One region of the Yersinia kristensenii genome, then DNA from elsewhere that is predicted to be linked to it. Evidence: predicted binding sites of a transcription regulator. Region 1 holds the regulator's gene; each other region holds the start of a gene.

Region 1 (4,936 bases):
CCATGGTTATCCCGGCGCTTTCTACCAATGCCGAACCACTGCTAACGCGGCTTACTGATTCGGTGATCAAGTTATCAATCTCTTTCGCCGCCTGCGCACTGCGTTGTGCAAGATTGCGGACTTCACTGGCAACCACGGCGAACCCCCGACCTTGCTCTCCGGCTCTGGCCGCTTCAACGGCGGCATTGAGTGCCAGAATATTAGTCTGGAAAGCAATACTGTTAATTACCGTGGTAATTTCGGCTATTTTGCGTGAACTCGCAGAGATCTCATCCATGGTATGCACCACATCAGCCACCAGTGCCCCACCTTTTTTTGCAGTGATAGAAGCATTTGCCGCCAGTTGACTGGCGTGATGTGCATTGTCTGCGTTGTGTTTTACCGTTGCCGTCAATTGCTCCATACTCGCGGCGGTCTCTTCCAATGCGGCCGCCTGCTGCTCTGTTCGCGATGATAAATCCGTATTTCCGGCAGAAATTTCTGCCGCCCCGTGATAAATCCCATCAGTGCTGCTGCGAATAGCTTTTACCGTGTTGGCCAAGCTGGCCTGCACATCACGTAGCAGTGGAAATAATTGCCCGACACAGTTACGGCCAAAATCCGTAATAGGCTGCCCAAGTTGGCCTGAAGCAATCGCGCGAAAATGTGCGCGGATATCATCTAGCGGACGCACCATGTTAACAATTAGGTAGCGATCAGTGACCACCAAAATCACTAATCCCGCCACCAAAGCAGAGATTAATATTATGCTGCTCACTCTGGTCAGGTGAGCAAATTGCTCTTTAGCCACGCCGATGGCTTTTGAGGCGGCCTGATTAAAATTCTCCGCAACAGCGCCATATTGGCGGCTCAGCGCTGGCACGGTCTTTTTGGCTAAATCCTCATAGACTGTGTCATTGTTATTCATTGCGGCCTGAAATAGCGGAGTCACACCCTGATCAATTAATCCACTCCATCCATTAACCACTCCAGTCACCAATGCGGGATCAATCTGTGCATGATCGATAGCTTTAAACTGTGCTAACTCCTTTTTCAGATTCTCAAGTGCGGTATTGGATGATTTGAGTTCTTTATCGGCATCCACAATATTACCGCTCTGGCGATAATCGACTGAACGGGCCAGACGTGTCACCATGCGGAAATATTGATCCGTCCCCTGATTGACTAAATTCATGTTTTCAACCAACACACTGTTGGCATTAGACGATTGTGTCAGTTGATTCAGTGATAGCAATGTATAACCCGATACACCGCCCCATAGCAGGCAAAATGCCCCAAGCACCCAAAGTAGTGCGGCTCTGATGGTAATATCTCTTAAAAACTGCATGTTCGTTCCCCTTATATATCGGATAGTTATCGTTAAAACTCTGGTGTTACTTGATGACCGAAAAGCAATAAAGGACGTTCCATACAGCTAACGACAACTCCTTTCCCGGCAAATTTTCATCTGACGGTTTTCCCCCTGGCACCGCAAATTGCAACCTTTCGGTTACATGAAGGTTATCGGCAATGCCGCTATAAGGTTGAGCGGCTCACAAAAATTTTATATCGCATAAACTTGATATCGGCCTGGCGAGATTTTCTGGCATTATATGGCCCTATACATGTGTTATATTATTGGGCAGAAGGCTCAATAATTTGCATAACTTTTTGAATTTAAGGGTATTACGTTATATGGCAACTGTAGGCATTTTCTTTGGCAGCGATACTGGCAATACCGAAAACATTGCCAAGATGATCCAAAAGCAACTGGGCAAAGAGGTTGCTGAGGTTCATGACATTGCCAAAAGCAGCAAAGAAGATTTAGAAGGCTTCGATATTCTGCTGATCGGTATCCCAACCTGGTATTACGGTGAAGCCCAGTGTGATTGGGATGATTTCTTCCCGACGCTGGAAGAGATCGATTTCAACGGCAAACTGGTGGCGTTGTTTGGTTGTGGCGACCAGGAAGATTACGCAGAATATTTCTGTGATGCGATGGGAACCGTGCGCGATATCATCGAACCACGCGGTGCTGCCATTGTCGGTCACTGGCCAACGGCAGGCTACCACTTCGAAGCCTCTAAAGGCTTGGCGGATGATGATCACTTTGTCGGTTTAGCTATTGATGAAGATCGCCAGCCAGAACTGACGAATGAGCGAGTGAGTGCTTGGGTGAAACAGATCAGTGAAGAACTGAATCTCGCTGAAATTACCGGTTAATTTGTCGTGTCGGAAACGCGCGGGTGGTGTTAAACATCAAACCGCGTTTCCGTTACTCTTACGCCTCTCGCGATACTTGTTAAGCCGCCCACAGATCCGCATGTTCATCCGTGAAAAATGAAAATAAACCGCTACAAATTTGTAACGTTACGCCTAGCAGCCATATACTTAAATGATGCAACAATCCCATTCATCAATACATTGCATGATTAATGGGACAAAGTGTGCGATTATATCTTTGTTAACAACCACGGTTTTCATTTGGGGCTAGCAGTTCTATAATGAGACGCAATTGAGAATATTGCGCCACGGATGTCATAGGCTGAACGGCCTTAATTTGAATCGATAGTAATAGGACTGAATCCGCATGACTGACAACAACAAAGCCTTAAAAAATGCAGGCCTTAAAGTAACGCTGCCTCGGCTTAAAATTCTGGAAGTGTTACAAGATCCGGTTAACCATCACGTCAGCGCGGAAGATCTTTATAAAAAGCTGATCGATATCGGTGAAGAAATTGGCTTGGCGACGGTTTACCGCGTACTGAACCAATTTGATGATGCCGGTATTGTGACCCGCCACAATTTCGAAGGCGGTAAATCAGTCTTTGAATTGACACAACAACATCATCACGATCATCTGATTTGCCTGGATTGCGGCAAAGTGATTGAATTTAGCAATGAAGAGATTGAAAAACAGCAGCGTGATATTGCTGAGAAGCATGGCATCAAGCTGACCAATCATAGCCTGTATCTATATGGCCACTGTGCCACTGGCAATTGCCGTGAAGATGAGTCTGCGCACGATCCAAAATAATATGGTTTAATCGCATTGATCATATAAAGATTTTTAGATAATGCTGAAATAAGCAATTCTCAAGATGGCCGCCTTTCCCACAAATCATTTTAGTTGGGAGTCAGGTGGTCATTTTTGTTACTGGTATCCTATATCCCTATCCTCGTGACAAATCCACTTTTTTATTGCTCACTTAGTCGCTATCCGTATGAGTTTGAAGCAAAAAAAACCCCGGACTCGCCGGGGTAAAAACCATCAACTCAATTTCACTTAATGTTGTTTACCTAAAAATCGGGCAAACAGGAGTTAACATCAGACACAACACTTTGACAGCAATAATCAGACTTTAACCGGCTCCGCACGGCTACTACGTTTACCATCCGGACTGGTCGAGCGAATCAACACATCACCGCTGACTTTAGGTTGGGCTTTGACATCATATTTCTGCCATTGCTTGCCGCCATCAGTCGAATACTCAATAATCAGCCCCGGCAAGGAGATGTTAGCTTCTAACTCCCCTGCAACAACACGTGCTCCCGGCACCGGTAAGCGGTAAGCAACACCGGCTTTATCCAGTTTCGCCAATTCACGTTGCCCCATAATATTGGCAAAACGCTGCCAATCTGAGTTCAACGCCTTGGTATCGACCATATGGGTTTCGCCACCTTTGTACTCACGACCTGCTTTGTAATCTTGCTCCCATGGCGCACGATGCCAGGCACGTTCCGCCAATGGTAATACCCGTGGGAAAATCATGTATTCCATCTGTTCGTCAGTCCGGACAGTTTCATTCCATGATTGGCCTGAAATACCGTGCACACCCGGCCAAGGTTTATCACTCTTGGCACTGAAGTGATTACCATCGCGGTCAACCGAGGTTTCAGCATTTTGCGGCATGTTGTCCGGCGCGAAACTGAAGACTTTAGCTTCGTCGTTGAAGCGAGTTGCCCAGTAATAACCGCGCTCACTTGGGTTAACTTCATACGGCATGTCGAAATAGACATAATCTGGGTTGGACGCGACCACTTCATAACCTTTATTGGCCCAATCATTGACTGAGTCGGCCCCGCCCCAATAGAGGGTATCCCAGAAGTTAACGCCCACACGTTTGGTCGCAAAATCCTTCGAATCTTTGGCATCTTTAAGGCCATCTTGCCAGGCTTGCATTTTTTCGATGCCGTGAGCATTTACCAACTTGCTGACTTCAATAGCAAAGTGGCTGGAAAGGTGCTCAACATCCTGAATTTTGCCTTGCTTGACCATGTCCTGACAAACCTGCGATTTGGCCCACGGCTTATCTTCTACACTCTTATCAATAATGCCTTTACCCGGCTCAATCGGGCTGTTTTTGTCCTGGAACCCGGCCCCCAGACGGATATTTTTGGCCTCATCGCCGCCAAAATGCCAAGTATTTAGCGGCATACCGGCTTCTTTATGCATCTGAGCCATTTCGCCGATCACTTTGTCGACAAAACGCTTAGAAGAATCCAGGCAGGGGTTGAGATAACTTTTGCGCTCATACAACTGAACTGAAGTCGTTTGAGAATCATCTGTCGGGTCGACCAGACGGAATTCGTTGGCTTCTTTTTCTTTGCCCTGCTTCATCAAATTGTTGTAGCGGGCCTCCATTGATACCACAGCCGCACGAGCATGGGCTGGCATATCAATTTCAGGAATGACATCAATCTGACGCGCCTTGGCGTATTTCAGAATGTCGATGTAATCAGCGCGGGTAAAATGACCAGAACCCAGATTATTGCTATCCGGGCCAGAACCCAATTGTGGCAATAAACAGGTAGTTTCCGTTAAATCGTGGCAACGCTTGCTACCGACATCCGTCAGTTCTGGCAAGCCAGGAATCTCAATACGCCAGCCTTCATCATCACTGAGGTGGAAATGGAATTTGTTCAGCTTGTAAGCCGCCATTTGATCGAGCAAACG
Region 2 (4,936 bases), 590 kb from region 1:
ACCACAATGTGTGCCACAGGCTACTGTGAGATGAAGGTTTACCATGGTGAGGGTCACTCGGGTCATCACCTTCGTCTTCATGCTCGTAGACAAACAAACTTTGGTGAGTTTTGGTTTGAATCAGCAGGAAAACGCCGTACATCGCGGCTGAAATTGCCGCGACAACCAGTGATTGTGCCACACTAAAACTGCCGTCTGGCAGAGTGCTGGGCAATACCAACACAATGATAGCTAATGGGAATATAGCCATCAGATACTGTTTAATACCGACCAAATTGACATGTTGGGTAGCAAATTTACGCCCACCGAGCAGCAAGGACACCCCGACCAATCCCCCGATAACAATCATGATAATGGAATAGAGTGTATCGCGCATCAATGCGGGGGCAGCGTCGCCTGTTGCCATCATCGCCGAGATCAAACTGACCTCCAGCACCACTACGGATAGGCTGAGGATTAATGAGCCATAAGGTTCGCCCAAACGGTGTGCCAGAACGTCAGCATGACGAACGACACTGAAAGCACTGCTCAGAATACCGACCAGTGCAATCAGGTTGATAACGATAATGGCCGCAAAATTGCTGGTATCTCCCCAAATATTAAGGATAACCAGCGCAAAAATAGGCAGAAGAAGAGAATATTCGTGATGGCGAGATTTAGATCGGCCAGGATCATTTTGCGACTTCATTTCGAGCACGCTCCTAATAACTTTACTGCGCTAAATGGGCATTAGAGCCATTTAACGATAATTAAGTGCCGTATTGCAGGCTAAGTAGCTTTAAGACTAACAAATAACAGGGAATTGTCGCAGGAAATTTACAAGGTTTTAACGGGGAAAGGCAAAAAAAGAACCAGAAAAATGGACACGACAAAGTAATGTCCATTGATTTTACAGATATTAATGAGATCTAGTCGTCAATATTGTCCATTACTTCATGGCGTTTGTGATGATAATTCTCTTCATTCAGACCTTCACGCCAATAAGGAACCGCATAGAGTTGTTGGCGATCACAGCTTTTTTCACGGCGCAGGTAACGGCGTAGCTGCACGACCATCCGGTCTTCACCCGCCAGCCAAAATGTCGCTTCTTCCATCGGCAAATCCAGTGCGCAGAACTGGGTGACAACATCATCGGTTTTCTCGGTACCGCCAATGACCCAGCTCAGTTCAACACCCGCCGGTTTCACCAGATTAAGGACATCTTGCGGAGTATCGACACGAATAATGGCATGTCCTTGCGCATTGGCAGGTAGCGTTTCCAGCAATGCGGCGATGGCGGGCAGTGAGGAAGGGTCCCCAACCAGATAACTGTATGTCGCCGCAGGTAGCATGGTTTCAGGCCCACCGGGGTTAGTTATCCCCATCCAATCCCCCACTTTAGCATTACGAGCAAAATCTACTGCTGGGCCGCGATGGTCATGAAGGGCAAATTCAATGTCTATCTCACAAAGCTCAGGACGGATGGCGCGGACAGAATAGGTTCGAACAATGGGGCGCACATCTGCTGCCGGCCATTGCGGGCCTTTCTCGCCAAGAACCGGTAATTCCGGCTGTGTTTGATGGGCTAATGGCAGGAAGACTTTCAGATGCGCTCCAGCACAATCTCCTGGGTAGTTATGCAGTGTTGGGCTGTGGAAGGTGATCCGCCGCAAATGTGGGGAAGTGTCGGCCACCTTTTTTACCTGCACCAGCCGCGGAGGGGTTGGACGATATTTAGGGGGGGCTGAGGTTGCTGTGCTTGATTTTGTGGTCACAGTCTCTCCTTCTGATTTTATGGTGTTTTATAAGGAATGAACTATATCACCAATAAATCTTAATGATAATTATTTGCATGAAAGTAATTTTTATAAACACAAGTCGCATAAGAACAATAGAAGAAACGCGCAAGGCGGCATTGATTGCTGCGGGTGCAGGGCAAGGCGCTATATTAAAAAGTTATTTATTATAGCCGATTTTATTTTTGAGCATCAGGCTGAGTCAAATTTGTCATATTGTATAAATCTTTATTTTTTTGAAAAATAAGGCTATTTCTCAAATTCGTGTCTAAAGACACCTTTTCACGGTTGCCATTCACTTTGCTTAGTACAAAAAAACATAAGCAACGGTTTTTTTGTATTTGTTTGTCATGCCTATCCCCCGTAAATCTATTTCTACCCCTCGGACTTTGAAGCCGCCGCAGCATTATGGGTGATGTTCACTCACCGCCTATCTGTAACGCCAGATTCTTTGGGTATATCAATCAGAATGAAATGAAAGGGGCTTAGTATGAATTTCCAACAGCTTAAAATTATTCGGGAATCAGCCCGTTGCAATTACAATCTGACAGAAGTCGCGAATACATTATTTACTTCGCAGTCCGGTGTCAGCCGGCATATCCGCGAGTTAGAAGAAGAATTGGGCATTGAGATTTTTATCCGACGCGGAAAACGGCTGTTAGGGATGACTGAGCCGGGCAAAGAGTTACTGACCGTCGCGGAACGTATGTTAAATGATGCCAACCAAATACGCCGCCTGGCAGATGTATTTAGCAATAATGATAGCGGGCAGCTACATATAGCGACCACACATACGCAAGCGCGTTATAGCTTACCGCGGGTGATTAAAGAGTTTCGCTTGTTGTATCCGCAGGTCAAGTTAGTGATTAGCCAGGGAAATCCGCAAGAAATTGCCGCGATGTTGCAATCCGGTGAGGCTGATATTGGCATTGCCACTGAATTATTGATGAGTGATGAATCCGTCGCGGTGTTTCCTTATTATCGCTGGCACCACGCGATTGTGGTGCCAGAAAATCACCCATTAACACAAGAATCGAACATTACTCTGGAAACCTTGAGCACCTTGCCATTAATTACCTACCGACAAGGGATCACTGGGCGTTCACGTCTGGATAATGCGTTTAAAAATGCAGGATTAACCCCCGATATAGCCCTCAGCGCACAGGATTCTGATGTCATTAAAACCTATGTCGAGCTGGGCATGGGGGTAGGTATTCTGGCAGATATGTCTTATGAAGCACACCGTGACAAAGGTCTGGTGCGGCTCAATGCTGAGCATCTGTTTGATGCTAATACGGTATGGTTAGGGTTAAAACGGGGGCAGTTACAACGTAACTTTATCTGGTTCTTTATCCAGCTGTGCAATCCAACACTTTCTCTGCATGACATTAAAGAGAAAGTGCTGGCGGAAGCGGTAGATGAAGTGGTGCTTGATTACGAAATTTAGTCCATGAGTAAAATGGCCTGACGATTCTGACAAAATAGTCAGTCAAGATCATTATTGTTTGGGGTAAATCGCACTCGGACTTCTGTCCCGCCTGACTCCCGTTGGCGAATATTACAATGCCCATTCAGGCTGGCGGCTCTATCCTGCATAATCATTAGACCGTAATGATTTGGCCGCTTACTGGCTTGGCCAATCCCACAACCATTGTCGATAATTGACATGACGACATCATTTTGCTCGCTCATGACGTTGACGGCGGCCTGACTGGCGTGGGCATGTTTATAAATATTATTCAGTGCTTCCCGCGCGATATTAACCATATGAATGGCTTGATGGTTAGGAACCGCATCCGACGTTAAGTTGAAATCGAGTGTAATAGGCAAGTTGCTGCGCTCGCTGAATTCATTGACCAACGTTTGAAGTGCGGCCTGTAATGTCGCTGCATTGAGTTTCAAACGGAAAGTGGTGAGTAACTCACGCAGTTGGCGATAGGCGGTATTCAGTTCATCGCGCATTTGCTGAATCAATAACTTACTGGGTTCTGGTAAGTCCGGAACCTGAATTTGCAAACAGCTAATTTGTATTTTCAGACAAGAAAGTGACTGAGCGATGGAGTCATGCAGTTCGCGGGCAATAGCGGAACGCTCCTCCATCAGCAGTAATTGCTGCTGATGTCTGGCCTGACTTTCCAGTGCCAGTGTGCTGGTCAATTGCTCGACTAACATATTCACCAATTGTTGCTGATCTGAATTGAGCGGCGCTTCTGAAGGGAGCTTTGCCAGTAATAAACCATATTGACCCAGCTTATCGGACAAACTCCAACTCAGAGATTCTCGTGATACTGCACGATCCGTAACAATAGATGAACCGCTAATGGTTAATTGTGTTGGGCGATTTTGTGGTGGTAAATATTCACCATCTAAAGTATCAGTCAGTTGCGAGCGGTAAAGGTGATTTTCATACAGACAAATTTGTACATTTTCCAGTGGTGTCAGGGTTTGTAATTGCTCAATCACGGGCACCAAACGTTCGCTGAGCGGCTGGTGGGTATGCAACTGGCGGCTGCTATGATAAAGGAAAGCCAAAACTTGGTTTTTCTGTTGTAAATCAGCCGTTTTCTGGGCAACGCGCTGCTCCAGGTCACTGTATATTAAAGAAAGTTCCTGTGACATGCGGTTTAATGCCGTTCCTAGCATCCCCATTTCGTCTCGCTGATAGGGCTGAGTGAAGCGCTGGCTGAAATCACCGCGTCCGATAGCATTCGCCATTGAGATCAATTGCATCCATGGGCGCAATAAACGGCGACGGAGATAATAAATAGTGGCGATCATCAGCCCCAGAGTCAGCACAATAAAAACTAACTGAATCATGGTCACTAGCAATAGACGTTGCTCAGTTTTATGGTCAATAGCAAGCACCAATGCATCTAGTTGGTGAACAAAATCGGCCACATTGGTAGCAACATCATCGGGTTGTTTAGCTTGCAGCAGTTGTGGTTTTAAGGTGGTTTGCCAGTAACGTTCGATTTGCTGATATTGCTGGGTTAAGCCCTCCCGCTGGAGTGCGAGCTGTAGATCACCGCTGGTTTTATCTTGCTCCAGCGCCGCCAGATAGGGCAAATCTCCCTTATCTAGCGGCACCATGGAAAGGAGCCGGTAGCTTTGCATACGCAGAGAACCCGCTTTATTAATAGCGTGCGCATTACCTTGAATGC
Region 3 (4,936 bases), 1.8 Mb from region 1:
GTTTTCGGTAGGAATTCATTACTGAGCCAACGTTGTGCCGCCTTGAGCACATATAATCCGACCAGCAGACAAATAGCCGCATTAAGCAAATTGGTTGGCACAATATTGAGTTTTTCCAGCCCCTCGCCACCCAAGAGTTCCATGGTCTTTTGCAGCAGTGAAACCGGGGTTGTCGAGCCAAAAGTGCCATTAAACAGCGCGATAATAGCCAGTAATATCAGCGTCACTTTGCTGGTGGCTGATAATAATGTTGCCGCTTGCGCCAAATGGCGGTCATCAATATTGAGTGACTGCTTAATGGCTTTACCGGCACTGCTGGTGGGGGAAAAGAGACTTTCAGCTAAATCAACACAAAGATGAGTCAGCAAATACACACAGGCCAGTACCAGGCAAACCCATACCAGTTTGTAACTCAAGAATTTCGCTAGCGCGATATATCCCACTAACAATGACAATAATATGGCTATTGCAGTAATGCCGATGGCCAGGTGAATTAACCCGGCCAAGGTGGAATAAGCTTCAGGTTTTTCGCCATTGACCATCAGTTGGCGGCGTATCCGGTTGGCGCGTAATGGAATAATCGCGGCAGTCAGAGCCACCAAGAGAGCTGAAATACCATTGCCAAAAATTGTCCCCGATACGCTGATATTGATCATGTTATTCATCTGATCAATCGCACCAAAAATCATGATGCAACTGGCTAGCAGCGGAGGAAACAGTTTGAGAGACGCGGCCACTTCATCAGCAATGGCGGGTAGCCGCCATGAGGGGCGCTGGATGGATAAAAACGCACGGCCAAGACCCGCGACCAACGCGGAGAAAAACATAAGCTGAACAAATGCCAGTGCAAAATTCATTACTAGCGGTGATGCATCCGGTGTGCGAGTGAATGTCTGGGTGATGCATTGCGCCATGGTGACGGTAATCAGCACCGTGTATAAAGTGGTGGCTGAGGCCATAAAGCTACGGCGTAATGGGCCTTGGGGCAGGCACTTAGCACAAAACCAGGCGGTCAGTTTGTCGAGGAGCTTAAAGCCAAATGCGCCGATCAACAGAGTCAGTAACAGGTACATTGCCGTGCCCGCGCGCCATTCTGGCTCCCAAGCGGCATGCCAGGCATCCGCCAGTTCTTGCACAAAACCTTTCAACCGCTGGTCATCATCGGGATTGGGATTGACGATGGGCGCCCAAAATTTAGCTCCCAAGATGCTGCCAGAATTTAAGGCAATTTGTGATTTCAGTGCCGTTCGCCGTAACGAGATAATCTGTATTGCCAGGTTCTCCGCGTTAGCTTTGATGGCCTGAGCTTGATCATTCTGGCCCTCTAATTGGACTTTACGGGTATTTAACGCGCGGCGTTGTTGAGCGACTATCGGGGTTTCAGCCAGTGTCCCTGCGGCGGGCGGCGGGCCTAAAACATCCAACTGTGCCTGTAGTTGTTCCCGTTTGGGTTTCAAATCGGCCAGCAGAATGTCGACATCCCTGACCAGTGTTAATGCTGTTTCATTCAGCGTACTTAACTGATTGTCTGATGTACTGTTTGACACACTCTGTTTGAGTTTATCTAACTGTTTTTGCAAGCTAATTAATTGAACCGATATCGCCGGTTTTACCGGTTCCTCACTGCTTTCAGTTGTCGTGTCTGATGTTGTCGCTGCAAAGGCCGTACCTGTAGTTGAAATCGCGATAAGTGACGCGCAAAAAAGCATGAGCAACAGACAGAGTAGGGGATAATAGCGATGTAAAACAAAGTACCCATTCTTTTTCATAAAACCGGTCAGCCCGAAAGTGTATGTCACAATGAACCCATTGATTAGTGCAGTGGTGCCTGCCTGACAATCATTGTGGCACACCTTACGAATTACTGAATAATCTTACTCTTATAATTACTCCCCTAAATTAACTGTTAAAGATAATAATTATCATTGTAATTAACACTCTCATTTAATAAATTGTGCGCTGCACTTATGGACCCACAATATGTGGCGCGCAGGTTAGGGTATTTGCCGGGCGAAAATAGCAAAGGATGCTGATAAATAACCATCTATTTTATCTGGGGAAGATAACTATGTTCTCGGCTTTTACCATAAAGCGCTCTGCTATTTTATGTTCACTGGCACTGTTTATTCCATTGGCCGTCATCGCTGACGATACGATAGAAGTGACAGCCAAAGCCGGCCATGAAGCCGATTTGCCTACTTTGGGCTATACCGCAAAAACCACCAAAGGGGCAACTAAAACCGATCAGCCGTTAATTCTGACTGCACAAGCGGTCTCAGTGGTTACTCGCCAACAAATGGATGATCAAAACGTTGCTACACTGAACCAAGCGCTGAATTATACCCCAGGTGTTTTCACCGGTTTTTCCGGTGGAGCCACCCGCTATGACACTATTGCCTTGCGGGGTTTCCATGGCGGCGATGTGAACAATACCTTCCTCGATGGCCTGCGTTTACTCAGTGATGGCGGCAGTTTTAACGTGTTGCAGATCGACCCATGGTTCCTTGAGCGCGTTGATGTTATCAAAGGCCCCTCTTCCGCATTATATGGCCAGAGTATCCCCGGCGGTGTGGTGATGATGACCTCCAAGCGCCCGCAATTTACCTCGGAAGGTCATTTCCGCCTGACGGGGGGTAATAACAATACCCAAGTCGCGGCATTTGATTATACCGATGCGATATCCGAGCATTGGGCGTTTCGCCTGACCGGGATCACCCGCAACAGTGACACCATGTATGACCATCAGCGCGAAGAGCGCTATGCAATCGCGCCGTCATTATTGTGGCAGCCAGATGAAAATACTTCATTGTTACTGCGCGCCAATTTGCAAAAAGACCCTTCCGGTGGCTATCACAGTGCGGTGCCAGCAGATGGCAGCATTTATGGGCAGAAATTAAGCCGTGGCTTCTTCGATGGCGAAAGTAACCACAACGTGTTTAAGCGCTGGCAGCAAATCTATAGCTCTGAATTTTCACACAAATTTGATAATGTTTGGTCTTTCCACCAAAACGCCAGCTATACCCATTCTAATAGTCAGTTAGAGCAGGTTTATCAAGGGGGCTGGAATAGCGACCGTACTCTGATGAACCGTTATTACTCTGGTGAAGAGTCATCACTCAATGCATTTGCGGTAGATAACCAACTGACCGCGGATTTCGCCACGGCGGCAGTGGAACACAAGGTAATGCTGGGGCTGGATTTCCAGAAATTCCGCAATAATTTGCGCAGTGACAGTGCTTATGCCACCACATTGAACCCTTACACGGGCGTTTCTGGCGGCAGTACCTTGTATCGTGATGACTTGTTGACCACTCCCGGTATCAATTCATCCTATTTAAATCGCCGCTATGAGCAGAGTGGGGTTTATCTGCAAGATGAAATGACATTGGATAATTGGCATCTGAATCTGTCCGGCCGTTATGATCGGATGAAGACGGAGAATATTGATAAAACCGCCAACAGCACTGATGAGCGCACAGATAATCACGCCAGCGGGCGCGCCTCATTGCTGTATGGTTTTGATAGTGGTATTTCTCCGTATGTTAGTTACAGCCAAGCTATCACGCCAAGTTTGTTCCCGGATGCACAGCAAAAACTGTTGAAACCGATGACCAGCGAGCAGTATGAAGTGGGGATTAAATATCAGCCGCCGGGCAGCTCTTCACTCTATTCCGCCGCCTTATATGACCTGACCCAAAATGATGTGGCAAACCGCGCAGTACCGGCCACTTATTATGTGCCCGCCGGTAAAGTGAATTCACAGGGGCTGGAGCTGGAAGCCAGAAGCCGGATTAATGACCGGTTGAGTGTGATTGCGGGCTATACCTATAATCGAGTGAAATTCAAAGATGCCATTGATGGTAATGATGGTCATACGCCAGTATTAGCGCCGTCTAATATGGCATCACTGTGGGCGCAGTATGAAGCGGGTTATGGTATTAATGTGGGGGCGGGGATCCGTTATATTGGCAAACAGTGGGCCGATGATGCCAATACCTTGCGCGTCCCTTCCTATACACTGGGCGACGCCTCGGTTCGTGCGGATTTAGGGACATGGGCAACATCATTGAAAGGCGCGTTTGTTCAATTGAATGTGAATAATATCGCAGACAAAAAATACGTCGCCGCCTGTTACAACACTTCCTATTGCTACTGGGGCGCAGAGCGCTCAGTACAAGCGACAGTGGGCTATGACTTCTAACTAACTCAATATATTCATCATAAAGCCCGCAATCTCTGCGGGCTAATGATGACATTATCTTTTCTCAGCGCCAAAACGGGCGGCTGTAATCTCGCTTGATATCCTCTCGGCTCAGGCCAATATCTTTTAATTGATCGGAATTCAACCGCCCGAGAGTATTGGCCGTTTTGCGCTGTTCATTCCATTGATGCACATATCTGTATGCTTGCAACCATAGCCGAATAAAAATATTAGGGCGATTTTTTGTGGCTCGTGTCATTGACGAGCAGCATTCATCTATTTGATCTTCAATTATATTATTCATTATTGACTCCCCGTCAGTAGGTGAGTCACTAGCATGAAACTTTGGCGCAAAACATTACAGATGCAAATTAGGACTATTATTTCCATACAGATATGCGATATATCAACTGAATGGTGTGATTTCATGCCATCTGTACTGCTTTACTCGTCATACTTCAAGCTGCATGTATGTTGGCTGCCTTCGTTCACCCCAGTCACTTACTTGTGTAAGCTCTTGGGGACTCGCTCAGTTGCCGCCTTCCTGCAACTCGAATTATTTAGAGAAATTACTCATTTATCAGGTGATACCAATGACTCGTTACCAACAATTGGCTGATATTCTTAGTCAACGGATTAAAGAAGGGCTCTATGTCGCCGGTGAGCGCCTCCCTTCGGTCAGGGTTTTGAGTGATGAGCATGGAGTGAGCATTAGCACCGTACAGCAAGCGTATC
Region 4 (4,936 bases), 750 kb from region 1:
CTTTATTGCATTAGCCGCGCCACAGATTGCAAAACGCCTGTTGGGCACATCGTCAGTGACGTTGACCGCGTCTGCGCTGATGGGGGCATTGTTATTGATCGCCGCGGATTTGTGCGCTCAGCACCTATTTTTACCTAATCAATTGCCCGTGGGCGTGATCACCATCAGCATCGGCGGCTTATATCTTATTTGGCTTTTAATCCGAGAGTCCGGACGATCATGAGTAATGCTAGCTCTGCCACCTTACCTATATCGCGTTTACAGGCCGATGCTCTGACATTGGGTTATGACGGCAAGATAATCAGCGAGAACCTGAGTGTCGCCATTCCTGATGGTGAGTTTACCGTTATTGTCGGCCCCAATGCTTGTGGCAAATCGACACTGCTGCGCGCCTTGAGCCGTTTGCTGAAACCGCAAGCGGGTCAGGTGATTTTAGACGGTAAGAATATTGCCAGCCTTGATACCCGGCACGTTGCGCGCCATTTGGGCTTATTGCCGCAAAGTTCGCAAGCTCCGGATGGCATCAGTGTGCTGGATTTAGTCGCGCGAGGCCGCTATCCCCATCAGAAATTGTTACAGCAATGGACACAAACCGACAGGTTGGCCGTCAGTCATGCCATGCAAGCCACGGGGGTCAGTGAACTGGCGGACAGGTCGGTGGATGCGCTATCCGGCGGGCAACGTCAACGGGTTTGGATAGCCATGGTGCTGGCGCAACAAACACCATTGTTATTGTTAGATGAGCCAACCACCTATCTAGATATCGCCCATCAAATTGATTTGCTTGAGTTATTTAGCAGTCTGAATCAACAACATAATCATACGCTAGTGGCCGTCCTGCATGATCTCAATCATGCTTGCCGTTATGCCACCCACATTATCGCTATGCGCGATGGGCAGATAGTAACGCAAGGTAAACCGCGCGAAGTGATCACCGCCGATCTAGTCGAGCAGGTTTTTGGTATGCCGTGTTTGATTATTGATGATCCGGTTTCGCATACGCCATTGGTGATACCGAAAGGGCGGTTTTAGTTTTTAAGCTATAGATAGGATTGGTTGATGGTGCTCCGGTTGGTCAGCCCGAAAGACGCCGGAGGTTTATCCGCAGGGCAATATTTCGCGCAAGCCGCAGGAGCAGGAGGGCCGGCGAGCCCTCCTGTGGGATTAAGTGATAACTGAACGACTATCAACCGAAAGCTGATCCGCCGCCCCAGCACTAACCCATTTAATAAAAAATAAGACTATTAAGGTTTAGTCTTAAACATCCCCTCGATCCGTGCCAATAAATTACTCGCACTGTAATAATCCAACCGGAACGTATCATAGCCCGCGGCATAAACCCGATCATGTTCAATTGCTGGGATATGAGCTAAAAACTTATTACTTTTCAGGGCGTCAATCGCCGGTTGATCCCCGGAAAATAGCAAAATAGTCTCGCCGTTAAGGCCCTCGGCCAGCTTCTCGCCACCCAGTTGGATGATATCTTTGCGGTGCCCCATGCTGGTGTTGCCCTTCACGGCATCAGGGACTTCTGCCAGTGTGAAACCCAATTCCTGCAACAGTTTTCCCTGCGCGGAACTCTCGGTCCACAAATTAGCAGTGCTGCCCGCCGCTTGATAAACAAAGGCTGATGTCGGTTGCGGTGGTAGCGTAATATTCTGCTTTACTTCATTGATTCGATTAGTAAATTTCTCAATAATTTGCTGTGCATCGGCCTCGTGTCCTGTTGCTTGCCCCAGCACGATGGCTAATTCTTGCCAACTCTTATCATCGTAATTAATGACTAATGTGGGAGCTATAGCTGACAGTTGCTCATACAACTTCAACGCCGAATCCCCGCCAGTGGCAGAAATAATAATTAAGTCCGGATTCATTCCCGCGACAGCTTCGGCATTTGGCTCTGTCTGGTACATTGGCACCAGTTTTTTGGCCTGTGCAACATCTGACCATTGGGTAAAGAAACCTTGATGATCAGCCACCGTGGTGTCAGGCACGGTCGCCCCACTGGCAATCACCGGAGCATTGATAGCCAGTAAAGTCCCGGTAATGGTGATACTCGTGGACACAATCCGTGTGGGTGGATGTGTTAGTACTACTGGGCCTTTGGCCGTTTCTACGGTGCGAGTCCATGCAGCTGTACCCTCACTACCTGATGAGGGGGCTTGTTGATCCTTAGTTTCTTCTGCCGGTTTACAGGCAGACAAGCAGAGAACAAGGCCAAAAAGACCCAATTTAGTCAATGTTGAACGCCATTTTTTATGCTGAATGTAATTGATATCAAAGGACATAACGGCATTTTCTCTTTCTATTTTAAGCCCCAGTTCTGGGGGGATATATAAATAAGATTTATTAATAAATACATTTACATTGATTGACAATGTGAGTGCCAGGTCGTAATTTACCACGCACAAAAGGGAATGATAGTAATTATTATTACCATTTGCATTGTGATGGAGGTCTTTGTGCGGTACTTCAACTCTGAAGAACATGGCAGCTCTGAAGAACATAACAGTTCTGAAGATATGCCCGCTAATTCGCCGTTTTCAGCTGTATCCTCAACATTTCTATTTACTTCAAGACATCAGAGTATCAAAACTCAGGGTATCTTCGAACGAATTAATCAAGCGGCACAAAGTCGTGCTGGCCATGAAAATTCGCTGCAATCAGCCCTACAACCAGCGTTCCAACGGGCACGTGATGCCGGGCAACAACAGCCTATCATTGTCGGGGCAATACCTTTTGATGCCAGTCAGGCATCGTGCTTATTTATTCCAGAACATTATCAGGTTTGTGACCGGCAAGCCTTGGTGGATGCTGCGTGTGTTGATAGCCGTAGGGTGGTTACTGCCCTCGCCAGTCGCAGTTTGCCGGATGAAAATGAGTTCAAACATATTGTGGCGGAGGCTGTTGCCGCTTGTCAGTGCGGGGCAATCCATAAAGTTGTTCTTTCCCGCATTTTGGAAATTGATACAGATACCCCGGTTGATAGCGATCAGGTTATGAATCATTTACTGCTCCAAAACAGCACAGCGCATCACTTCCGCGTGCCGCTTGCGGATGGTGGCGTATTACTCGGTGCCAGCCCTGAGCTATTGGTGCGTAAACATCTGGCTGGGGTTTATACCAATCCGTTGGCAGGATCGGCGAAACGCCAAACCGACCCACAGCATGATTGGGATATTAGCCAGACACTACTGGATTCAGAGAAAGACCAATATGAGCATCGTCTGGTTATCGACGAAGTTCGCCGCTTATTGACGCCACATTGCTCAAGTTTGAATATTCCCTCACAACCTTCATTGCTTAGCACCACCGCGCTGTGGCACTTATCTTCCGCCATCAGTGGCGAGCTGGAAAACCCACAGATGCGGGTGTTAGAGCTGGCGAATCTGTTACACCCAACCCCCGCATTGTGTGGATTACCGACGCAAAAAGCCCGCCAGTTAATTCAGCAATTAGAGCCTTTTGAGCGGGGATTATTCAGCGGGATTGTAGGTTGGTGCGATGAACAGGGCAATGGTGAATGGGCGGTGATTATCCGATGCGCCACGGTACACCCAACACAAGTGCGGCTATTTGCCGGGGCGGGCATTGTCGCTGCCTCACAACCCGCGCTGGAATGGGCAGAAACTGAAGCCAAATTGGGCACCATGCTCAACGCGATTGCCATCACCCGGCCAGGAGTGCCGCTATGAGTATTGAATTTACCCGTTGGCCGGAAGAGTTTGCTCGTCACTATCGCGAGAAAGGCTATTGGACAGACCAGCCGATGACGGAGATTTTGTCTCGCCAATGCCAGCGGCGGCCGGAGGCGACGGCCATCATTTGTGGTGAGCGCCATATCAGTTATGCGCAGTTCGAGCAGGCAACTCAGCGGTTGGCGGTGCGCCTAACCCATCTGGGCATGCGCCGTGGCGATAGCGCCTTGGTTCAGCTCCCTAATTGTGCTGAATTCTATCTGGTTTACTTTGCACTATTAAAAATCGGTGTTGCGCCGGTCAATGCATTATTCAGTCATAACCGGTTGGAATTAAATGCTTATATTGAACAGATCCAACCGCGTTTACTGATTGCTCATGCTAGCCACAACCTGTTTGTCGAAGGGAATTACTGCGCCGAGCTACAGAAAAAAATGCCGATGCTGGAATTACTGATCGTGGCAGGAACCACAAATTATGCCCAATCGCTGGAGGCCTTGTTGTATAGCGAGGGGGGATTTAATGATCGGGATGGTAATGAAACTGCCGAATTTCATCCCTCTGCGGCTGACGAAGTGGCTTTTTTCCAGCTTTCTGGGGGCAGCACCGGGACACCAAAACTGATCCCTCGCACCCACAATGACTATTACTACAGTGTGCGGGCCAGCGCGGAAATTTGTCAGCTCGACGAGCACACCCGCTACCTTTGCGCTTTACCGGCTGCCCATAATTACCCGCTCAGTTCACCGGGGGCATTAGGGGTATTTTACGTGGGGGGCTGTGTGGTGTTGGCCCCAGATCCCAGTGCGATGAGTTGTTTCCCACTGATTAAGCGCCACCAAATTACGTTCACTTCTTTGGTTCCTCCCGCTGTGGCCCTGTGGTTACAAGCTGCACAGCATTTTGCCGCTGATCTGGCCAGTTTGCAGGTGTTACAAGTAGGGGGCGCAAAACTCAGTGAGTCTCTGGCGCGACGTATTCCACCGATACTGGGCTGCCAGTTGCAGCAGGTGTTGGGGATGGCGGAAGGGTTAGTGAATTACACCCGCTTTGGTGACAGTGACCACTTGGTGTTTACCACTCAAGGACGGCCTATCAGCGAGGATGACGAAATTAAAGTGGTGGATAGTGATGGGATGCCAGTCGCTATCGGAGAGGTCGGTGCACTGGTGACTCGTGGCCCTTATACATTCCGTGGCTATTACCGCAGTCCAACCCATAATGCCAATGCCTTTGAT

What was found. Region 1 encodes Fur, which represses iron uptake genes when iron is present. Its sites were predicted from a motif close to ATAATAATGAGAACNACTATCAA; they were not measured.
Region 2: the regulator Fur is predicted to act here: its motif matches at 1,811-1,833, upstream of DX162_RS15130 (siderophore-interacting protein).
Region 3: the regulator Fur is predicted to act here: its motif matches at 1,904-1,926, upstream of DX162_RS04350 (TonB-dependent siderophore receptor).
Region 4: the regulator Fur is predicted to act here: its motif matches at 2,418-2,440, upstream of DX162_RS09010 (isochorismate synthase).

Annotation. Positions count from the first base shown of each region.
Region 1 is NZ_UHIY01000001.1:2,709,099-2,714,034, reverse strand. It holds gene DX162_RS12365 (methyl-accepting chemotaxis protein) at 1-1,327, opposite strand, end outside; gene fldA (flavodoxin FldA) at 1,675-2,202, shown strand; gene fur (ferric iron uptake transcriptional regulator) at 2,570-3,016, shown strand; gene DX162_RS12350 (beta-N-acetylhexosaminidase) at 3,335-4,936, opposite strand, start outside.
Region 2 is NZ_UHIY01000001.1:3,302,285-3,307,220, forward strand. It holds gene chaA (sodium-potassium/proton antiporter ChaA) at 1-688, opposite strand, end outside; gene DX162_RS15130 (siderophore-interacting protein) at 909-1,754, opposite strand; gene cbl (HTH-type transcriptional regulator Cbl) at 2,266-3,222, shown strand; gene narX (nitrate/nitrite two-component system sensor histidine kinase NarX) at 3,261-4,936, opposite strand, start outside.
Region 3 is NZ_UHIY01000001.1:933,563-938,498, reverse strand. It holds gene DX162_RS04355 (DUF3772 domain-containing protein) at 1-1,799, opposite strand, end outside; gene DX162_RS04350 (TonB-dependent siderophore receptor) at 2,069-4,201, shown strand; gene DX162_RS04345 (DUF1127 domain-containing protein) at 4,266-4,505, opposite strand; gene DX162_RS04335 (aminotransferase-like domain-containing protein) at 4,795-4,936, shown strand, end outside.
Region 4 is NZ_UHIY01000001.1:1,958,083-1,963,018, forward strand. It holds gene fepG (iron-enterobactin ABC transporter permease) at 1-223, shown strand, start outside; gene DX162_RS09000 (ABC transporter ATP-binding protein) at 220-1,032, shown strand; gene fepB (Fe2+-enterobactin ABC transporter substrate-binding protein) at 1,245-2,288, opposite strand; gene DX162_RS09010 (isochorismate synthase) at 2,523-3,695, shown strand; gene DX162_RS09015 ((2,3-dihydroxybenzoyl)adenylate synthase) at 3,692-4,936, shown strand, end outside.